Regions from separate parts of the Hylemonella sp. P2_B10 genome, predicted to be linked through region 3. Evidence: predicted binding sites of a transcription regulator. Region 3 holds the regulator's gene; each other region holds the start of a gene.
What was found. Region 3 encodes HrcA, which represses chaperone genes, less so after heat shock. Its sites were predicted from a motif close to TTAGCACTCNNNNNNNNNGAGTGCTAA; they were not measured.
Positions count from the first base shown of each region.

Region 1: a site for HrcA is predicted at 4,539-4,565, ahead of rpoH (RNA polymerase sigma factor RpoH). Genes of this name have one in related genera too.
Region 2: a site for HrcA is predicted at 3,179-3,205, ahead of groES (co-chaperone GroES). Genes of this name have one in related genera too.

Region 1 covers NZ_JBFUDE010000003.1:802,066-807,909, forward strand. The annotation lists gene cyoE (heme o synthase) at 1-34, shown strand, start outside; gene AC1DX2_RS16115 (SCO family protein) at 44-652, shown strand; gene AC1DX2_RS16120 (hypothetical protein) at 770-1,258, shown strand; gene AC1DX2_RS16125 (tetratricopeptide repeat protein) at 1,409-2,350, shown strand; gene AC1DX2_RS16130 (Bug family tripartite tricarboxylate transporter substrate binding protein) at 2,411-3,418, opposite strand; gene rpoH (RNA polymerase sigma factor RpoH) at 3,566-4,507, opposite strand; gene murA (UDP-N-acetylglucosamine 1-carboxyvinyltransferase) at 4,962-5,844, shown strand, end outside.
Region 2 covers NZ_JBFUDE010000004.1:418,805-424,648, reverse strand. The annotation lists gene AC1DX2_RS19805 (peptidylprolyl isomerase) at 49-1,011, opposite strand; gene AC1DX2_RS19800 (zinc-binding alcohol dehydrogenase family protein) at 1,075-2,106, opposite strand; gene AC1DX2_RS19795 (LysR family transcriptional regulator) at 2,216-3,136, shown strand; gene groES (co-chaperone GroES) at 3,300-3,590, shown strand; gene groL (chaperonin GroEL) at 3,652-5,313, shown strand; gene AC1DX2_RS19780 (DUF899 family protein) at 5,504-5,844, shown strand, end outside.
Region 3 covers NZ_JBFUDE010000004.1:122,096-127,939, reverse strand. The annotation lists gene AC1DX2_RS18410 (serine hydrolase domain-containing protein) at 1-673, opposite strand, end outside; gene rapZ (RNase adapter RapZ) at 684-1,559, opposite strand; gene recN (DNA repair protein RecN) at 1,570-3,216, opposite strand; gene AC1DX2_RS18395 (NAD kinase) at 3,219-4,115, opposite strand; gene hrcA (heat-inducible transcriptional repressor HrcA) at 4,257-5,300, shown strand; tRNA gene AC1DX2_RS18385 (tRNA-Ile) at 5,354-5,430, shown strand; gene AC1DX2_RS18380 (hypothetical protein) at 5,461-5,727, opposite strand; gene AC1DX2_RS18375 (acetyl-CoA C-acyltransferase) at 5,737-5,844, opposite strand, start outside.

The DNA.
Region 1 (5,844 bases), on a different contig from region 3:
CGCGGCGCTGCTGCTGGACCACTACATTTTCTGATTGCCCATGATGAACCGACGCACTTTCCTCTCCCCGGCCCTGGCCGCCGCGCTGGCACTGGCTGGTGGCCTGCTGCTGGCCGGCTGCAGTGAGCAAAAACCCAGCTTCAACGCTGTGGACGTGACCGGCGCCGAATACGCCCGGGACTTCCAGCTGACCGACCACAACGGGCAGGCACGCACGCTGAAGGACTTTTCCGGCAAGGTGGTGGTGATGTTCTTCGGTTACACCCAGTGCCCGGATGTGTGCCCCACGTCGATGGCCGAGCTGGCCGAGGTGAAGAAACTGCTGGGCAAGGACGGCGACAAGCTGCAGGGCATCTTTGTCACCGTGGACCCCGAGCGGGACAAGCCCGAGGTGCTGAAGGGGTACATGACCAATTTTGACCCCAGCTTCCTGGCCATGTACACCACGCCCGACAAACTGGAGAAGCTGGCCAAGGACTACAAGGTGTTCTACAAGAAGGTGGACGGCAAGACCGAAGGCAGCTACACCATGGACCACTCGGCCGGCAGTTACGTCTATGACACCCAGGGCCGGCTGCGCCTGTACGCGCGCTACGGCGGCGGCGCTAAATTGATGGCGGCCGACATCCAGCAACTGCTCAAGCAAGGCTGACCGGGCGGCGGGGTAAACCCCCGGGAGGGCTGGGTGGGTTAAAGCACAGACTTTGGGCGATTTCAGTGTAAAGTCTGCCGCACAATTCCATCCATTCATCCGTTGGAGCAAGACCCGATGTTGACATTCAAACGCATTGCCACCTCCGCGCTGTTGGGCGCGGCGGCGCTGGCTGTGGCCACGCAACCCGCGCTGGCGCAAACCAAGGCTGCCTACGCCAAGTCATCCGCCGAGTTCTACACCGCTTCGAGCAATTTTTCAGCCGCGTTGGCGGCGCTGAGCAAGCGCACCGCCGCAGCCTCGCCGCACGACAAGGAAATGCTGGTGCTGATCAACAGCCAGTTCAGCTACGTGGACGCCACCGCCGACGGCGTGCTGGCATTGGGCTACGTGGCATCCGAAATGGGCGCCCCTGGCGACCTCGCAGCCGCCAAGAAGCACCTGATGAAGCGCTGCGAGGCGCTCAAGCGCGTGTCCGACTCTTCCGGCCAGTACGTCACCAGCCTGATCAGCCAGCTGGCGGCACCGGCCATCATTGCCGACGCCAACAAGGCCAAGGATGCCAACGCCGCGTTGGGTCAGGCGGCATTGTGTTCCGGTAAGTAAGACTTCTGCTCAATCGGCGTCTTTTTTGACGCTCTGCCTGTCAATTGCACCGTTGGTCGCAACGGGCTTGATTTCGTGCCGCAAAGCCCCAAACTTATCGGCATCTACTTCCTCACTGGAGGGGCCAACCCCATGTTTCAAGCAATGACGATGACGACCCGGAAATTTCTGCTCAGCGCCGCGCTGGGTCTGAGTCTGGCCGTGGCGGGGCAAGCCGCGCTGGCGGCCGAGCCCACCGTGCACCAGGTGTACCAGGCGGCGGAGGCTGGCCGTTACATCGAGGCACAGTCCATGCTGGACGAGGTGCTGAAGGCCAAGCCCAACAGCGCCATGGCGCACTATGTGCAGGCCCAGTTGTACGCCAGACAGGGCTTCATGAACAAGGCCAGCGACGAGTTGGCCAAGTCCGAGAAGCTGGACCCGACCGGCAAGTTCGTCAAGCCGGCGTCTATCCAGGAACTGCGCGACAAGATCGCCGCGCCGCGCACCAACCTCAGCGACAACCGCGCCGCGCAGTCGCAGGCTGGCGGCAATGTGGTGAGCACACCGCAGCAGCCGGTGCAGCGCCAATTGCCTGCGCCCAAGCCTGAACGCAGCTTCCCCTGGGGCCTGTTGCTGGGCGGCCTGGGGCTGGTGGCCTTCATCGTCTGGGTGACGCGCATGATGTCGCAGCGCAATGCCGCTGCACAGGCTGCGCAGCCCATGATGAACAGTGGTGGTGGCATGTTTGGTACGCCGGGGCAACAACAGTATCTTGGTGGCGCCTACAGCGGCGGCGGTGTCCCGCCCGGCTACGGCCCAGGCTATGGCGCCCCGCAGCAGCCCGGCATGGGTTCGCGCATCATGGGCGGCCTGGCCACTGGCGCGGCCGTGGGCGCCGGCATCGTGGCGGCCGAAGCCATTGCCCGGCAGTTCACCCATGGCGACAGTGGCCATGCCAATGCGGCGCCGGCTGACAGCGGCAACAGCTGGGGCCCGTCGCCCAGCAATTACGACATGGGCGGCAACGACTTCGGCGTCGCCGACAGCTCGTCGTGGGACAGCGGCGGGGGTGGTGGTGGCGACGGCGGTGGTGGTGGTGGATGGGATTGAGCCCTTGCGGCCTCGCACGCACAAGCCCGCCCTTCGGCGGGCTTTTTTCTTGTCAAAAGGCTACTCCACCCCAATCCCCCGCGCCGCGATCACCCGCCCCAGCATCGCGGTATCCGTCTTGATGCGGTTGGCCAGCCCTTCGGCAGAGGAGCCAACCACCTGCCAACCCTGTTGGAACAGTTTTTGCCGCACCTCGGGTGAGCGGGCGATGTCGCTGAGCAATGCCGATAACCTGGCTTGCAAAGGCTTGGGCAGGCTGGCCGGCACGGCCACGGCGTCCCAGACCTCCAGTTGAAAATCCTTGCCAACGATGCCCAGTTCACCCAGGCTGGGCAGCTCAGGCACCAGCGTGCTGCGGCCGGCGGATGTCAGGCCGATGGCACGCAGCTTGCCGGCGCGCACCGGCCCCATCGCCTGGCCGGGTGGCAGCAAGGCCAACTGCACCTGACCGCCGAGCATCGCGGTGATGACCTGTGGGTTGCCGAGGTAGGGAATGTGCACGCCCGACCACCCAGCATTGGTGTTGAGCAACTCCATGCCGATGTGCGCCACCGTGCCAACGCCCGGGCTACCATAGCTCCAGCGGTTGCCGGCAGCGCGCGCCGCGGCCAGCCACTCGGGCGCCGTGGCACCGGGCGCATGGGCCGGCACACACAACACCAGCGGCGCGGTGGCCACCAGGCTGATGGGGGCCAGGTCCCTGGCCGGGTCGTAAGGTGTCTTCGGGTTCAGCAACTTGGCGATGGTCAGGTTGCCGTTGATCATCACGCCCAGCGTGTGCTGGTCCGTGGCACGGGCCACCATGTCGGCGGCAATGTTGCCGCTGGCGCCGGGTCGGTTGTCCACGATGACGGGCTGGCCCAGCGCCTTGCTCAAAGGCTCGGCCAGCGTGCGGGCCAGCAGGTCGGGCGAGGAGCCACCCGGGAAGCCCACCAGCAGGCGCAAAGGTTTGGTGGGCCAGGTGGCTGGGGCGGCATTCGTCCCCTGGGCCAGCGCCGCGCCGGGCAGGACGGACGATAGCGTCAGCAGCAGGGCTTTGCGACGAGGTATGGAGACGGGCGTTGGCATGGTGGCGAAGGAGGGCTTGTCAGCGGTTCCCTGAGTCTATAGCCGAGGATGCTGCTGGAGGCCCGCTGACCATTTCGCCGGCCCAAAGAAAAACGCCAGCCTTTTCAGGATGGCGTTCTTTGCAGCGGATGCAGGTGAGTGGGCGGGTCAGGCGTACTGCGCCAGCGTCGTCTTCATCTTCTTCATCGCGGCGGTTTCGATCTGGCGAATGCGCTCGGCGCTGACGCCATACTCGGCGGCCAGTTCGTGCAGCGTCATGCCGCCGGAGCTGTCGTCATTGACCTTCAACCAGCGCTCTTCCACGATGCGGCGGCTGCGCGGGTCTAGCGCGTCCAGCGCCATGGCGATGCCGTCGCTGGCCAGCGCGTCACGCTGGCGCGACTCGATCATGGCCGTGGGCTCGTGGTTGGTGTCGGCCAGGTAGGCGATGGGGCCATAGGCCTCTTCGCCGTCGTCGGACGGGCTCGGGTCCAGCAGCACGTCGCCGCCGGACAGCCGGGTTTCCATCTCGATGACTTCCTCGCGCTTGACCTTCAGCTGGCTGGCCATGGCGTCGATTTCGCTTTCGCTCAAGGTCTCGCGGTGCGTGGCAGCGTCTGCTGCGGCCGCGTCAGCCTTGAAACCCTGCTTCATCGAGCGCAGGTTGAAGAACAGCTTGCGCTGGGCCTTGGTGGTGGCCACCTTGACCATGCGCCAGTTCTTCAAAATGTATTCGTGGATTTCGGCCTTGATCCAGTGCAGCGCATAGCTGACCAGGCGCACACCCTGGTCGGGATCGAAGCGCTTGACGGCCTTCATCAGGCCCACATTGCCTTCCTGGATCAGGTCGCCGTGCGGCAGGCCATAACCCAGGTACTGGCGCGAAACGGACACCACCAGGCGCAAGTGAGAGAGCACTAACTTACCGGCTGCCTCAATGTCGTTCTGATCGCGAAACTGGCGCGCAAAGGCCTGCTCTTCTTCCAGCGTGAGCATGGGCAGGCGATTGGCCGCCGAAATGTAAGCGTCCAGATTGCCCAGCGGCGGGACAACCGCCCAAGGATTGGCAACCGTCAAAGCGGCGCCGGAGACCCCATTTTGAACTGTCATACCAAGGTTTCCTTTCGTCATGGTTGCCATATTAGCACTCTCTTAGAGGGAGTGCTAACAACAGGGTTCCATTTGATTCAATCGGCTTCATAGCTTTTTGCTGCATCGCGGTAATGGGCTGTGGTGAATGGTCAAGCCTGTGGCACGGCAGATGGGAGCAGGTTTCAATTTGACAAGGGGTGGGCTGCGCTGTCCGTGCCGTAGGGCACGTTCAGGGCTGCTCTTTCATCCAGTTCTCGGAGTCGGGTGGCCAAGCCCATGGCAGAGTCTGGGAGCAGCACCGTGCAGGCAGTGTGCAGGGCGGGCGGCAACGGTGTTGCGACATGGCAGAATGGCCGTCAATTCACGGCTGCGTGTCGTCTCGTGGGCGGCATGCGCGCCTGCGGTCTGATTGCCCTGCATGCCTTTCCTGCTGCCTCCGTTGCCGTTCTCTTTCTAGCTGCTCGTCCAACCCATGTCCACATTTGAAATCGAAGGCGGTGTTCCGCTGCGCGGCACCGTGCGTGCGTCCGGCAACAAGAACGCCATCCTGCCCATGATCGCCGCCTGCCTGCTGACCGACCAGGAGGTGGTGCTGGACAACGTGCCCGACATCATCGACGTGCGTCACATGCTGGAGGTGGTGGTGGAGCTGGGCGGCAAGGTGGAGCGCAGCGGCGAACGCGTCAGCATCCACGCCGCCAGCCTGACCAAAAGCGAGATTTCGCGCGAGTTGTGCAACAAGGTGCGCACTTCCATCATGTTCGTGGCCCCCTTGCTGCACCGGCTGGGCCAAGCCAAGCTGCACCCGCCCGGCGGCGACGTGATTGGCCGGCGCCGGCTGGACACCCATTTCTACGGCCTGCAGAAGCTGGGTTCGCAGGTGGAGCTCAATGGCAGCTATGAGTTCACCATGAATGGCGCACCGCTGACCGGGGCCGAGATGTTCTTCGACGAGCCTTCGGTCACCGGCACCGAGCACATCCTGATGGCCGCCGTCGTCAGCCAGGGCCACACGCTGTTGCGCAACGCCGCCTGCGAACCCCATGTGCAGGACCTGGCCAACATGCTCAACGCCATGGGCGCCAGGATCAGCGGCATCGGCACCAACCAGCTCAGCATCGAGGGCGTGTCGTCACTGAACGGCACCCACCACACGGTATGCCATGACCACATTGAGGCGGCTTCCTACTTGGCGCTGGCCGCCGCCACCGGTGGCGAGCTGAAGGTGGAGGGCACCGACCTGCATTCGTACTGGATGTGCCGGCGCGTGTTCGCCACGCTGGGCGTGAAGATCGAGCTGTACAAGGACCATGTGTACCTGCCCGCCGCGCAGGAGATGCGCGTCACGCGCGATT
Region 2 (5,844 bases), 300 kb from region 3:
CAAGGTCCAGGACCGGTCGGGTCATTGCGCTCTCTGCGGGCGATTCCCCTAGCGCGGCGTGGCGCCGTCCAGCGTGAATTCGAACGTGGCGGGGTTGGTCAGCTTCAGGTGCACATTGGCAAACGCGCTGGTGGCCACGCGCACCGACGGGATGTTGACCCCCGCGCCGTCAAACGTGGCGCGCGCCTGACCGCTGTCGGTCAGCACCTTCAGCAGCGTCGGGTCCAGTGCGAACACGAAGCCGGCCTTGCCGGGCACGTAGTTCAGCGTCACCTCGAACAGTGTGCCGCCCACCGCCACCGGGAAGCTCATGCTGCTGCCGCAGAACTCGGTCAGCGTGTCGCCCGGGCTGGTCAGTGAGCACTGGTAGGGCAGCAGGCCGGGCAGCGTGTCGCTGCGGTAGGCGCGCACCACGCGGATCAGCTGCGTGTTGTCCGTCAGGCTGCCGCCAGCGGGCACGGTACTGGGCACAGTGCTGAAGGCGCCGCCGTAGGTCGTGCTCAGGTCCAGCCGGTTCAGCGCGGCGATGCTGTCCACCACGTCCATGCCCTTGACGATCTTGCCGAACACGGTGAAGCCGCCGTCCACGGTGTTCAGCGAGGTGTTGTCGGCCAGGTTGACGAACCACTGGCTGGTGGCGCTGTTGGGCTGGCCGCCGATGCGCGCCATGGCCACGGTGCCGCGCAGGTTGGACTGGTTGTATTCGTTGACGATGGGTGCGTGCACCGCCAGTGTGGCCAGCAGGTTGCTGTACACGCGGTAGCCGCCACCCTGGACGACGAAGCCCGGCACGCTGCGGTGGACCATGCTGTCAGTGAACGTGCCGTCGGCAATGTAGCTGAGGAAGTTGGCCACGGTGACGGGCGCTTTGTCGGGGAACAGCTCCATGCAGAACTCACCCACATTGGTTTGCAGGCAGGCATAGGGCTTGGCCAGCAACGGGGTGCTGAAGGCGCACAGGGCCAGCAGCAGGGCGAGCTTGGCGCGCAGGGAGGAGAGAGTAGAGGTCATGGGTGGCGGGGACAACAAGGGACCGACGTAGGATAACGGAAGTCCACTCATGGTCCGCACCATTCAGGCCGGGCGGGGCCTGAAACCCTGCAGCACGATCTTGCCCAGTGTGTGCCCCCTGTGCAGCCTGGTCAGCGCCGCGTGGATGTTGGCCTTGTTGATGGGCGACAGTATCTCATTGACCGGCGCGACGATTGCACCCCTGTCGATGTGTGCGGCCAGCGCGTTCAGCAACTGCCCGTGCTGCGCCATATCCGCGGTGCGGAAGTCGGTGCGGGTAAAGATCATCTCCCAGGCGAAATGGGCGCTCTTGTCCCACAGCAGGTTCAGATCCACCGGCGCGCTGGAGGGCACGATGGAGCCCACCGTGCCCTGTGGGGCTACCACCTCGGCGGCCACCGGGAAGTAGCGGTCCAGGTCGCTCATGATCAGCACATGGTCCACCTGCGGGTAGCCCAGCGCGCGTAACTGGGCGGCAATGTCCTGGTGGTGGTTGATGGCGTGGCGGGCGCCCAGTTGCAGCACCCAGGCCTGCGATTCGGGACGCGAGGCGGTGGCAATCACCTCCAGCCCGGCCAGCCGGGCCGCCAGCTGCACGGCCATGGAGCCCACGCCGCCGGCCGCGCCGATGATCAACAGGGACTGGCCGGTAGCCTGCCCGTCCATCGGCAGGCGCATGCGGTGAAATAGCGCCTCCCAGGCGGTGATGCTGGCAAACGGCAGGCTGGCAGCGGCCTCGAAAGCCAGCGACGCCGGCATGGCGCCGACCAGGCGCTCGTCCACCAGGTGGTATTCGCTGTAGCTGCCCGGCCGGCCGATTTCGCCGGCATAGTAAACCTTGTCGCCGGGCTTGAACAGCGTCACACCGGGGCCTACCGCATCGACCACGCCCGCCGCGTCCCAGCCGAGCACGCGCGGCGTGGGCTCCACCCGGTTCTTGGGTGTGCGGACCCGGTTGTCCACCGGGTTGACGGCCACGGCTTTGACGGCGACCCGGATGTCATGCCCGGTGGCTTGCGGCACCGGCAATTGGAAATCCGCCAGTGAGTCGGGGTTGTCCATGGCGGGGTAGTGGGTCAGCCCAACGGCTTGCATCAACACAGCAGTTCTCCAGCGGGAAGTCTTGAAAGGTGCCAATTGTGCTGAACTTGCCGTCAAAGAAAAACCCTGTCACATTTGATTCTTTATCAAAAGCTGTTTGACGATGTTCACCGACCAGGAACTGCGCATCTTTGTCCACACCGCCCAGTTGGGAGGGCTCACCAGGGCGGCGCACAGCCTGGGATTGCTGACGGCCACCGCCAGCGCCAGCCTGAAGCGGCTGGAGGGCGTGCTGGGCGCGCGCATGTTCGAGCGTTCACCCCGCAGCATGCGGCTGACGCCGCAGGGCGAACGCTTCTTGCGCTATTGCCAGGAGGGGCTGGCACTGCTGGACCAGGGGGTGGCGGCCGTGGCGGACAACAGCGGCAAGATGGCTGGCCTGCTGCGCATCTCCGCGCCATCGGATCTGGGGCGCAATGTGCTGTTGCCGTGGGTCAGCGAGTTCCAGTCATTGCACCCGGGCCTGAAGATCAACCTGCAGTGCTCGGACCACTTTGTGGACGTGTTCCAGGACCCGTTTGACATGATGTTCCGCCATGGGCGCCTGGCCGATTCGTCGTATGTGACGCAAAGCCTGGGCCCCAACCGCCGTATTGTGGTGGCCTCGCCCGCCTACCTGGCGCGCCATGGCACGCCCAGGACGCTGGAGGACCTGGCGTCGCACAACTGCCTGATCCACAGCCTCGAATCCATCGCCTTCAACGTGTGGCGCTTCAAGCAGGGTCGCAAGGCCGTCTCGCTGAAGGTGTTTGGTGACCATATGAGCGATGACGGCGCGATCGTCCACGCCTGGGCGCTGGGGGGCCAGGGCATTGCCTACAAGTCGGCGCTCGACGTGCATGCGGACCTGCGCGCTGGCCGGCTGGTGCAGCTGCTGCCTCAACTGCTGGGTGAGGAATGGGTGCCGCGTGTGGTCTACCCGCACCGCTCCAGCATTTCAGCCACCGCCCGCGCGCTGACGGCGCACGTGCGTCAACGCATTGAGGCGCTGAACATGCCCAGCACCATCAAATCTGTGGGTTGATAAACCCCGTAGCGCTTGATTTCAGCCAAAAAGGCCTTATCATTAGCACTCATTGGAGACGAGTGCTAACAATGCCTCTCTTCAAAGTGAATGAGTGCTCACTTTCATAAGTGAAGCCTTACTCCAATCCCAACCCCAATTGATTCATCCCCAAGGAGATCCAATGAAACTTCGTCCCCTGCACGATCGCGTGATCGTCAAGCGCGTTGAAAGCGAAACCAAGACCGCCTCCGGCATCGTGATCCCGGACAACGCCGCAGAGAAGCCCGATCAGGGCGAAGTGCTGGCCGTGGGCCCCGGCAAGAAGACCGACAAGGGTGACCTGAGCCCCATGTCCGTCAAGGTCGGCGACCGCGTGTTGTTCGGCAAGTACAGCGGCCAGACCGTCAAGGTCGATGGCGACGAACTGCTGGTCATGAAGGAAGACGACCTGTTTGCAGTGGTTGAGAAGTAATTCTTCTCCCGCACAAACACGCTCTTTCATTTACTCAATTTACTGAATCCGGAGAATACACATGGCAGCTAAAGACGTCATTTTCGGCGGCGAAGCCCGCGCACGCATGGTTGAAGGCGTGAACATCCTGGCCAATGCGGTCAAGGTGACCCTGGGCCCCAAGGGCCGCAACGTGGTGCTGGAGCGCTCCTTCGGCGCCCCCACCGTGACCAAGGACGGTGTGTCCGTGGCCAAGGAAATCGAACTGAAGGACAAGCTCCAGAACATGGGCGCGCAGATGGTCAAGGAAGTTGCTTCCAAGACCTCTGACATCGCTGGCGACGGCACCACCACCGCCACCGTGCTGGCCCAAGCCATCGTGCGCGAAGGCATGAAGTACGTGGCCGCCGGCATGAACCCGATGGACCTGAAACGCGGCATCGACAAGGCCGTGTCGGCCCTGGTGGAAGAGCTGAAGAAGGCTTCCAAGCCCACCACCACGTCGAAGGAAATCGCCCAAGTCGGCTCCATTTCCGCCAACTCCGATGAAACCATCGGCAAGATCATTGCTGACGCGATGGACAAGGTCGGCAAGGAAGGCGTGATCACCGTGGAAGACGGCAAGTCGCTGGAAAGCGAACTGGACGTCGTCGAAGGCATGCAGTTCGACCGCGGCTACCTGTCGCCCTACTTCATCAACAACCCGGAAAAGCAATCCGCTTTGCTGGACAACCCCTTCGTGCTGCTGTTCGACAAGAAGATCAGCAACATCCGCGACCTGCTGCCCACGCTGGAGCAAGTGGCCAAGGCCGGCCGTCCGCTGCTGATCATTGCCGAAGAAGTCGAGGGCGAAGCCCTGGCGACGCTGGTGGTCAACACCATCCGCGGCATCCTGAAGGTGGTGGCTGTCAAGGCGCCTGGCTTCGGCGATCGCCGCAAGGCCATGCTGGAAGACATCGCCATCCTGACGGGCGGCAAGGTCATCGCTGAAGAAGTCGGCCTGACGCTGGAGAAGGTCACGCTGGCCGATCTGGGCCAAGCCAAGCGCATCGAAGTGGGCAAGGAAAACACCATCATCATCGACGGCGCCGGCGCCGCTGCTGACATCGAAGCCCGCGTCAAGCAAGTGCGCGTGCAGATCGAAGAAGCCACGTCCGACTACGACCGCGAAAAGCTGCAAGAACGCGTGGCCAAGCTGGCCGGCGGTGTGGCCGTGATCAAGGTTGGCGCTGCCACCGAAGTCGAAATGAAGGAAAAGAAGGCCCGCGTGGAAGACGCGCTGCACGCCACCCGCGCTGCCGTGGAAGAAGGCATCGTGGCCGGCGGCGGCGTGGCCCTGCTGCGCGCCAAGCAAGCGGCTGGCACCATCAAGGGTGACAATGCCGACCAGGAAGCTGGCATCAAGCTGGTGCTGCGCGCCATCGAAGCCCCCCTGCGCGAAATCGTTTACAACGCAGGCGGCGAAGCCTCTGTGGTGGTGAACGCCGTGCTGGCCGGCAAGGGCAACTACGGCTTCAACGCCGCCAACGACACCTATGGCGACATGATCGACATGGGTATCCTGGACCCGACCAAGGTGACCCGCACCGCGCTGCAAAACGCAGCCTCCGTGGCCTCGCTGATGCTGACGACCGAAGCCATGGTGGCCGAGGCTCCCAAGGAAGAGTCCGGCGCTGGCGGCATGGGCGGCGGCGGCATGGGTGGCATGGGTGGCATGGGCGGCATGGGTGGCATGGACATGTAATTGTCCTTCCGTCACCACCGTTCGCGCTGAGCTTGTAGCAGCGCGATTGGCCGACGACACAAAAACCCGCAGTGCGCGAGCCCTGCGGGTTTTTCTTTGCTTGCGTGAGCCAGCGCACGTAGCGCCTGGCCTCATCGGCGTACAGTGCCTTGCCTGAGCCGCGCTACCTCAGCGCGCCAAGGAGAACGCCATGGCAGACAACCCCCTGACGGCCGCCCCCGAACTGGCCGCCAAGTTTCGCAAACCCTACCCCAACGACAGCGCCGACTACCACCAGGCACGCACGGCGCTGCTGGCCGAAGAGATCGAACTGCGCCGCCACATCGAGCGTGTGGCGGCCCAGCGCCGGGCCTTGCCGCTGGGCGGCGAAGCGGGCGATTACGCCTTCGAAGACGAGGACGGCAAGACGGTGCGGCTGGCGGACATGTTTGGCCCGCACGACACGCTGGTCACCTATTTCTGGATGTATGGCCCCAAGCGCCCGCGGCCCTGCCCCATGTGCACGGCACTGCTGGGTGCGCTGGACATCCC
Region 3 (5,844 bases):
CCACCAGCCGGTGCTGCTGCGCGGGCGGCACCACGAAGCCGGTGTCCACCATGCCCAGCGGCTCGAAAATGCGCTGCTGCAAAAAGTCGCCAAAGGTCTGGCCGCTGACCACCTCGATGACGCGGGCCATCACGTCGCTGCCCAGCGAGTATTCCCAGTCGGTGCCGGGCTGGAAGCGCAGCGGCAGCGGTGCCAGCAACGCCATCTTCTGCGCCAGCGTGTAGGCGGGGCTGATCAGCTTGGCGGCGGCGTAGGCCTTGAAGATGGGCGAGCCGTCGTCGGTGAGCCCATAGGCCAGGCCGGAGCTGTGACTCATCAAATGCCGCAGCGTGATGGGGCCGGTGGCCGGCTCGGTGTCGGTGACGGCGCTGCTGGGCTTGCGCAGCACGCGGCGTGCGGCCAGCTCGGGGATGTATTTCTCCACCGGCTCGTCCCAATCGATCCTGCCCTCTTCCCACAGCAGGGCGGCCGCGCAGGCGGTGACCAGCTTGGTGTTGGAGAACATGCGGAAGATGTGGTCTTCGCGCAGCGGGGTCTTGGCCTCGATGTCAGCAAAGCCGCAGATGTGGGTGTCGACCACGTCGCCAGCATGCAGCACGGCGGTGGCAACGCCGGGCAAAAAGCCGGCGTCCACCTGGCGCCGCATGGCGGTGTGCAGGGGGGTGAAATCCATCAGGTCCTTGTTATTTGGCGTCCAGCTCGCGGTGGCGCTTCAGCGTGATCCAGTTGGGCGCGAACATGGCGGCCAGCTGCTCCACCAGGTACACCGAGCGGTGCTGGCCGCCGGTGCAGCCTATGGCCACGGTGACGTAGCTGCGGTGGTTCAGCGCCAGCTCGTCCAGCCAGTCGATCAAGAATTCGGAGATCTGATGCTGCATCTTGCGCACCTCTTGCGAGGCCACCAGGAAGTCGACCACCGGTTGGTCGCGACCAGTCAGCTCGCGCAGCTCGGGCTCGTAATGCGGGTTGGGCAGCATGCGCACGTCAAACACGTAGTCGGCATCGCCCGGCACGCCGCGCTTGAAGGCGAAGCTTTCAAACACCAGCGTCATCTGCCCGGTGGGGGCCGACAGCATGGTTTTCACATAGCCTTGCAGTTGCGACGGGCGTATCAGGCTGGTGTCTATCACCTGGGCCTGCTCGCGCAGGTCGGCCAGCAGCTCGCGCTCCAGCTTGATGGCGTCCACCACCGCGCGGCGCTGGTCGCCCGGGCCGTGCGAGCCGGCGGCGATGGTCTCCGACAGCGGGTGCTTGCGCCGCGTCTCGGAATAGCGCCGCACCAGGGTGCCGGTGGAGGCATCCAGAAAGATGGGTTTGACGTCCATGCCGCGCTGGCGCAACTCGGCCAGCTGCGCCGGCACCTGCGGCAGCGAGGAGGCGCTGCGCACGTCCATGGCGATGGCCACGCGCTGGGCGGCGTGCTTTTGCTCCAGCTCCACAAAGCTGAGCAGCAGCTCGGGCGGCAGGTTGTCGACGCAGAAGTAGCCGGCGTCTTCCAGCGCGTTGAGCGCCACCGACTTGCCGGAGCCGGACATGCCGGTGATGAGGACGATTTCCATGGTCAAGGCATTATGGTTTGGACGCCAGCAGTTCCTTGGCATGCGCCAGGCTGGTGCTGCTCAAATGCTCGCCGCCCAGCATGCGGGCGATCTCCTGCACGCGGGCCTCACCCGCCACGGCCTTGACCGTGCTCAGCGTGGCCTTGCCCTGCAGCTGCTTGGAGACCAGCCAATGGTTGTCGCCACAGGCGGCCACCTGCGGCAGGTGGGTGACGGCCAGCACCTGGCGGTCGCGGCCCAGCTGGCGCATCAGGCGGCCCACGGTCTCGGCCACGGCACCGCCCACACCCGAGTCCACCTCGTCAAAGATCAGTGTGCCGGCCGTGCCCAGCTGGCTGGTGGTGACGGCAATGGCCAGCGCCATGCGCGACAGCTCGCCGCCCGAGGCCACCTTGCCCACCGGGCGCGGCGTGCTGCCGGCGTGGCCGGCGGCCAGGAACTGCACCTCTTCCAGCCCGCTGCTTTGCGGCTGGGCCAGCTTTTCCAGCGCCACTTCAAAGCGGCCGCCCTGCATGCCCAGGCCCTGCATGGCGGTGGTGATGGCCTTGGCCAGCAGCGGTGCGGCCTTGGTGCGCGCCTTGCTGACGGCTTGCGCAGCGGTCATGTAGGCCTTGTGCGCGATGGCCTCAGCGGCCTCCAATGCGGCCAGGTCGGCGGCGGCGTCCAGCTTGGCCAGCTCGGCACGCCAGCCGGCCAGCAGCTCGGGCAATTCAATGGGCTGGCGCTTGTAACGCCGCGCCAGCGACATCCACAGCGCCATGCGCGTGTCCAGCTCGGCCAGGCGCTCGGGCTCGGGTTCGGTCTTGCGCAGGTAGGTGCGCAGGCTGTGGGCGCTGTCTTCCATCTGCGCCACGGCGCTGGCCAGCACCTGGGCCAGGTCGCCGAATTCGGGCTCCACATGGGCCTGCTCTTGCAGCGCGGCGGCGGCGGCGTTGGCGGCCGTCAAGGCGCCGGCGTCTTCATCCAGCGCCGTCAACGCGGCCTGCGCGGCGTCCAGCAGCGCCTGCGCGTTGGACAGGCGGCCATGCTGGGTGCTCAGGTCTTCCCATTCCTGCGGCAGTGGGTTCAATTTGTCCAGCTCGCCAATCTGCCATTGCAGGCGCTCGCGTTCGCGTTGCAGGCTGTCTTGCGCGCTTTGGGCTTGCTGCAGCGCCTCTTTGGCGGTGCGCCAGGCGGCCCAGGTGGTGTGCAGCGGCGCGGTGTCCAGCTGGGCATAGGCGTCCAGCAGGCCGCGCACGGCCTCGGGCCGGGTCAGGCTTTGCCAGGCGTGCTGGCCATGGATGTCCAGCAGCGCTTCGCCGATCTCGCGCAGCTGCGCGGCGGTGGCGGGGCTGCCGTTGACCCAGGCGCGGCTTTTGCCCTGCGCGTCCACGGTGCGGCGCAGCAACAGGGTGTCGGCCTCGTCAAAGCCGGCTTCAATCAGCCAGGGCTGCAAGGCGGGCGGGGTGTCGAATTCGGCGCTCACATCGGCGCGCGCGGCGCCTTCGCGCACCACGCCGGCATCCGCACGGGCGCCGGTGGCCAGTTGCAAGGCGTCAATCAAGATGCTCTTGCCCGCGCCGGTCTCGCCGGTGAGCACGGTGAAGCCGGCGCCCAGCTCCAATTCCAATTCGCTGACGATGACAAAATCGCGCAGCACTATGCGCTTGAGGCTCACGGTCAGGCTACTCCTTCATTCCAATGCAGTTTCTTGCGCAGCGTGTCAAAATACGTCCAGCCCTTGGGGTGCAGGAAGCGTACATGGTGCTGCGAACGGGTGACGATGATGCGGTCGCCCACCAGCAGCGAGGCCAGCGACTGCATGTCGAAATTGGCCGAGGCGTCGCGCGCGGCCACCACCTCGATGGCGATCTCGGCCGCGTTGGGCAGCACCACCGGTCGGTTGGACAGCGTGTGCGGCGCAATCGGCACCAGCACCCAGCCGGGGATGGCAGGGTGCAACAGCGGCCCGCCGGCCGACAGCGCATAGGCCGATGAGCCGGTGGGTGTGGCGATGATCAAACCGTCGGCGCGCTGGTTGGCGACGAAATGGCCGTCCACCTCGACCCGCAGCTCCACCATGCCGGTGGTGGCGCCGCGGTTCACCACCACGTCGTTCATGGCCTGGGCGTCGAACACGCATTCGCCGTCGCGCATCACGCGGGCGCAGATCAGCGCGCGGTGGTCTTCTTCATACTCGCCGTCCAGCATGGGGCCCAGCGTGGCGGCAAACTGGTGCAACGGCACGTCGGTGATGAAGCCCAGCCGCCCCTGGTTGATGCCCACCAGCGGCAACCCAAAGCGCGCCATCTGCCGGCCTATGCCCAGCATGGTGCCGTCGCCCCCCACCACCACGCCCAGGTCGCACTCCGCGCCGATGGCGTCCACCGGCAGCGTGGCGTGGCCGGTGATGCCGGTGTTGGCGGCCGTGTAGTCCTCAAAGCTGACCTCGCAGCCGCGCGACAGCAGGAACTGGGCAATGTCCTCCAACGCCGCGCGCGCAGACGAGTCACCCGCGCCGGAGGCGTAGGCGTTGTACTTGCCGAACAGGGCAACGTGGCGGAATTTGGATTTCACGTAGGGAATTAGAGCATTAATTTCGCCGGGCGGAGGGCGGTTTTGCGCAGGCATTACCCGTAGTGGAGGACAGCCGCGCAGTGTGCGGCCTACATTGCGTCGTGGCCCTGGCAACATCCGCCTTAGAATCATCTTCACACCATGCTCGACGACCGTTCCAAGCTGTTGATGAAAGCGCTCGTTGAGCGCTACATAGCCGATGGCCAACCGGTGGGCTCGCGCACGCTCTCCAAGGCGTCCGGGCTGGACCTGTCGGCCGCCACCATCCGCAACGTGATGTCTGACCTGGAGGCGCTGGGGCTGATCGCCAGCCCGCACACCTCGGCCGGGCGCATCCCCACCGCGCGCGGCTACCGGCTGTTTGTGGACACCATGCTGACGGTGCAGCCGGGCAGCAGCGGCGGCCAGTTTGGCAACGTGGTGCAAAGCCTGGCGCCAGACCAGCCGCAAAAGGTGATCTCCAACGCCGCCAACCTGCTGAGCAACCTGAGCCAGTTTGTCGGCATTGTGGTGGCGCCGCGGCGCAGCTCGGTGTTCCACCACATGGAGTTTTTGCGGCTGTCGGAGCGGCGCTTGCTGGTCATCATGGTGACGCCCGAGGGCGACGTGCAAAACCGCGTCATCATCACCGAGCAGGACTACACACAGGCGCAGTTGATAGAAACCGCCAACTACCTGAACAGCCACTACCAGGGCATGGCGCTGGAGCAGGTGCGCGAGCGCCTGCAGGCAGAGGTGGAAAGCCTGCGCACCGAAATCGCCCAGCTGATGCAGGCGGCCGTGCACGTGGGCGGCCAGGCCATGACCGAGCGGCAGGACGAGGTGGTGATATCCGGCGAGCGCAACCTGCTGGCCGTGAGCGACTTCTCCACCGACCTGGGCCACCTGCGACGGGCGTTTGACATCTTCGAGCAAAAGGCGCAGTTGATGCGCCTGCTGGACATCGCCGGCCAGGCCGAAGGCGTGCGCATCTTCATCGGCGGCGAGAGCCAGGTGGTGCCGTTCGAGGAGCTGTCGGTGGTCAGCGCGCCGTATGAGGTGAACGGCCAGGTGGTCGGCACGCTGGGCGTGATCGGCCCCACGCGCATGGCGTATGACCGCATGATCCAGATCGTGGACATCACCGCCAAGCTGGTCAGCAACGCGCTGAGCCACAACCCCAGCGGTAACCCGCCGAATCGCTGAACGCCAGCCCCCAAGGCCCGAAAGCCGGTCGGGTTAAAATGCGCGGTTCGGTTGGGGCGTTAGCTCAGTTGGTTAGAGCAGAGGACTCATAATCCTTTGGTCGTAGGTTCAAGTCCTACACGCCCTACCATTTTCATATGGATTTCTCTGGAAGGGCCGCTCAGGCAAACAGCGACTCCGTCAGGTCCACTTCCTGTTCCGCCTGCTCTTGCGGCGCGCTCAGGCTTGCCGGTGCGCTGTCACCCTCGCTCAGCGCGTTCCAAAGCTGGATGGCCTCAAGCCTCTTCCAGCTGTTCCTGCCCACCGTCTGGCACGAGGTGCGGGTGTCCACCTCATAGCACATCACCCGCCAGCCTGAGCGCAGAAACTGCACCAGTGCGGGGCCGCCACAGTGGTGGCAGTGTGATGGTTGGATGTCTTCAGTCATGGCGGTGGCTCAATTTTGCAGCAAAACCACGCTGCCCTGGCCACCGTCGGCGCAAATGCTGACGATGGCGTGGGTGCCGGGTGGCATGGCGGCCAGCTCCTTCACCGCCTGGCTGAG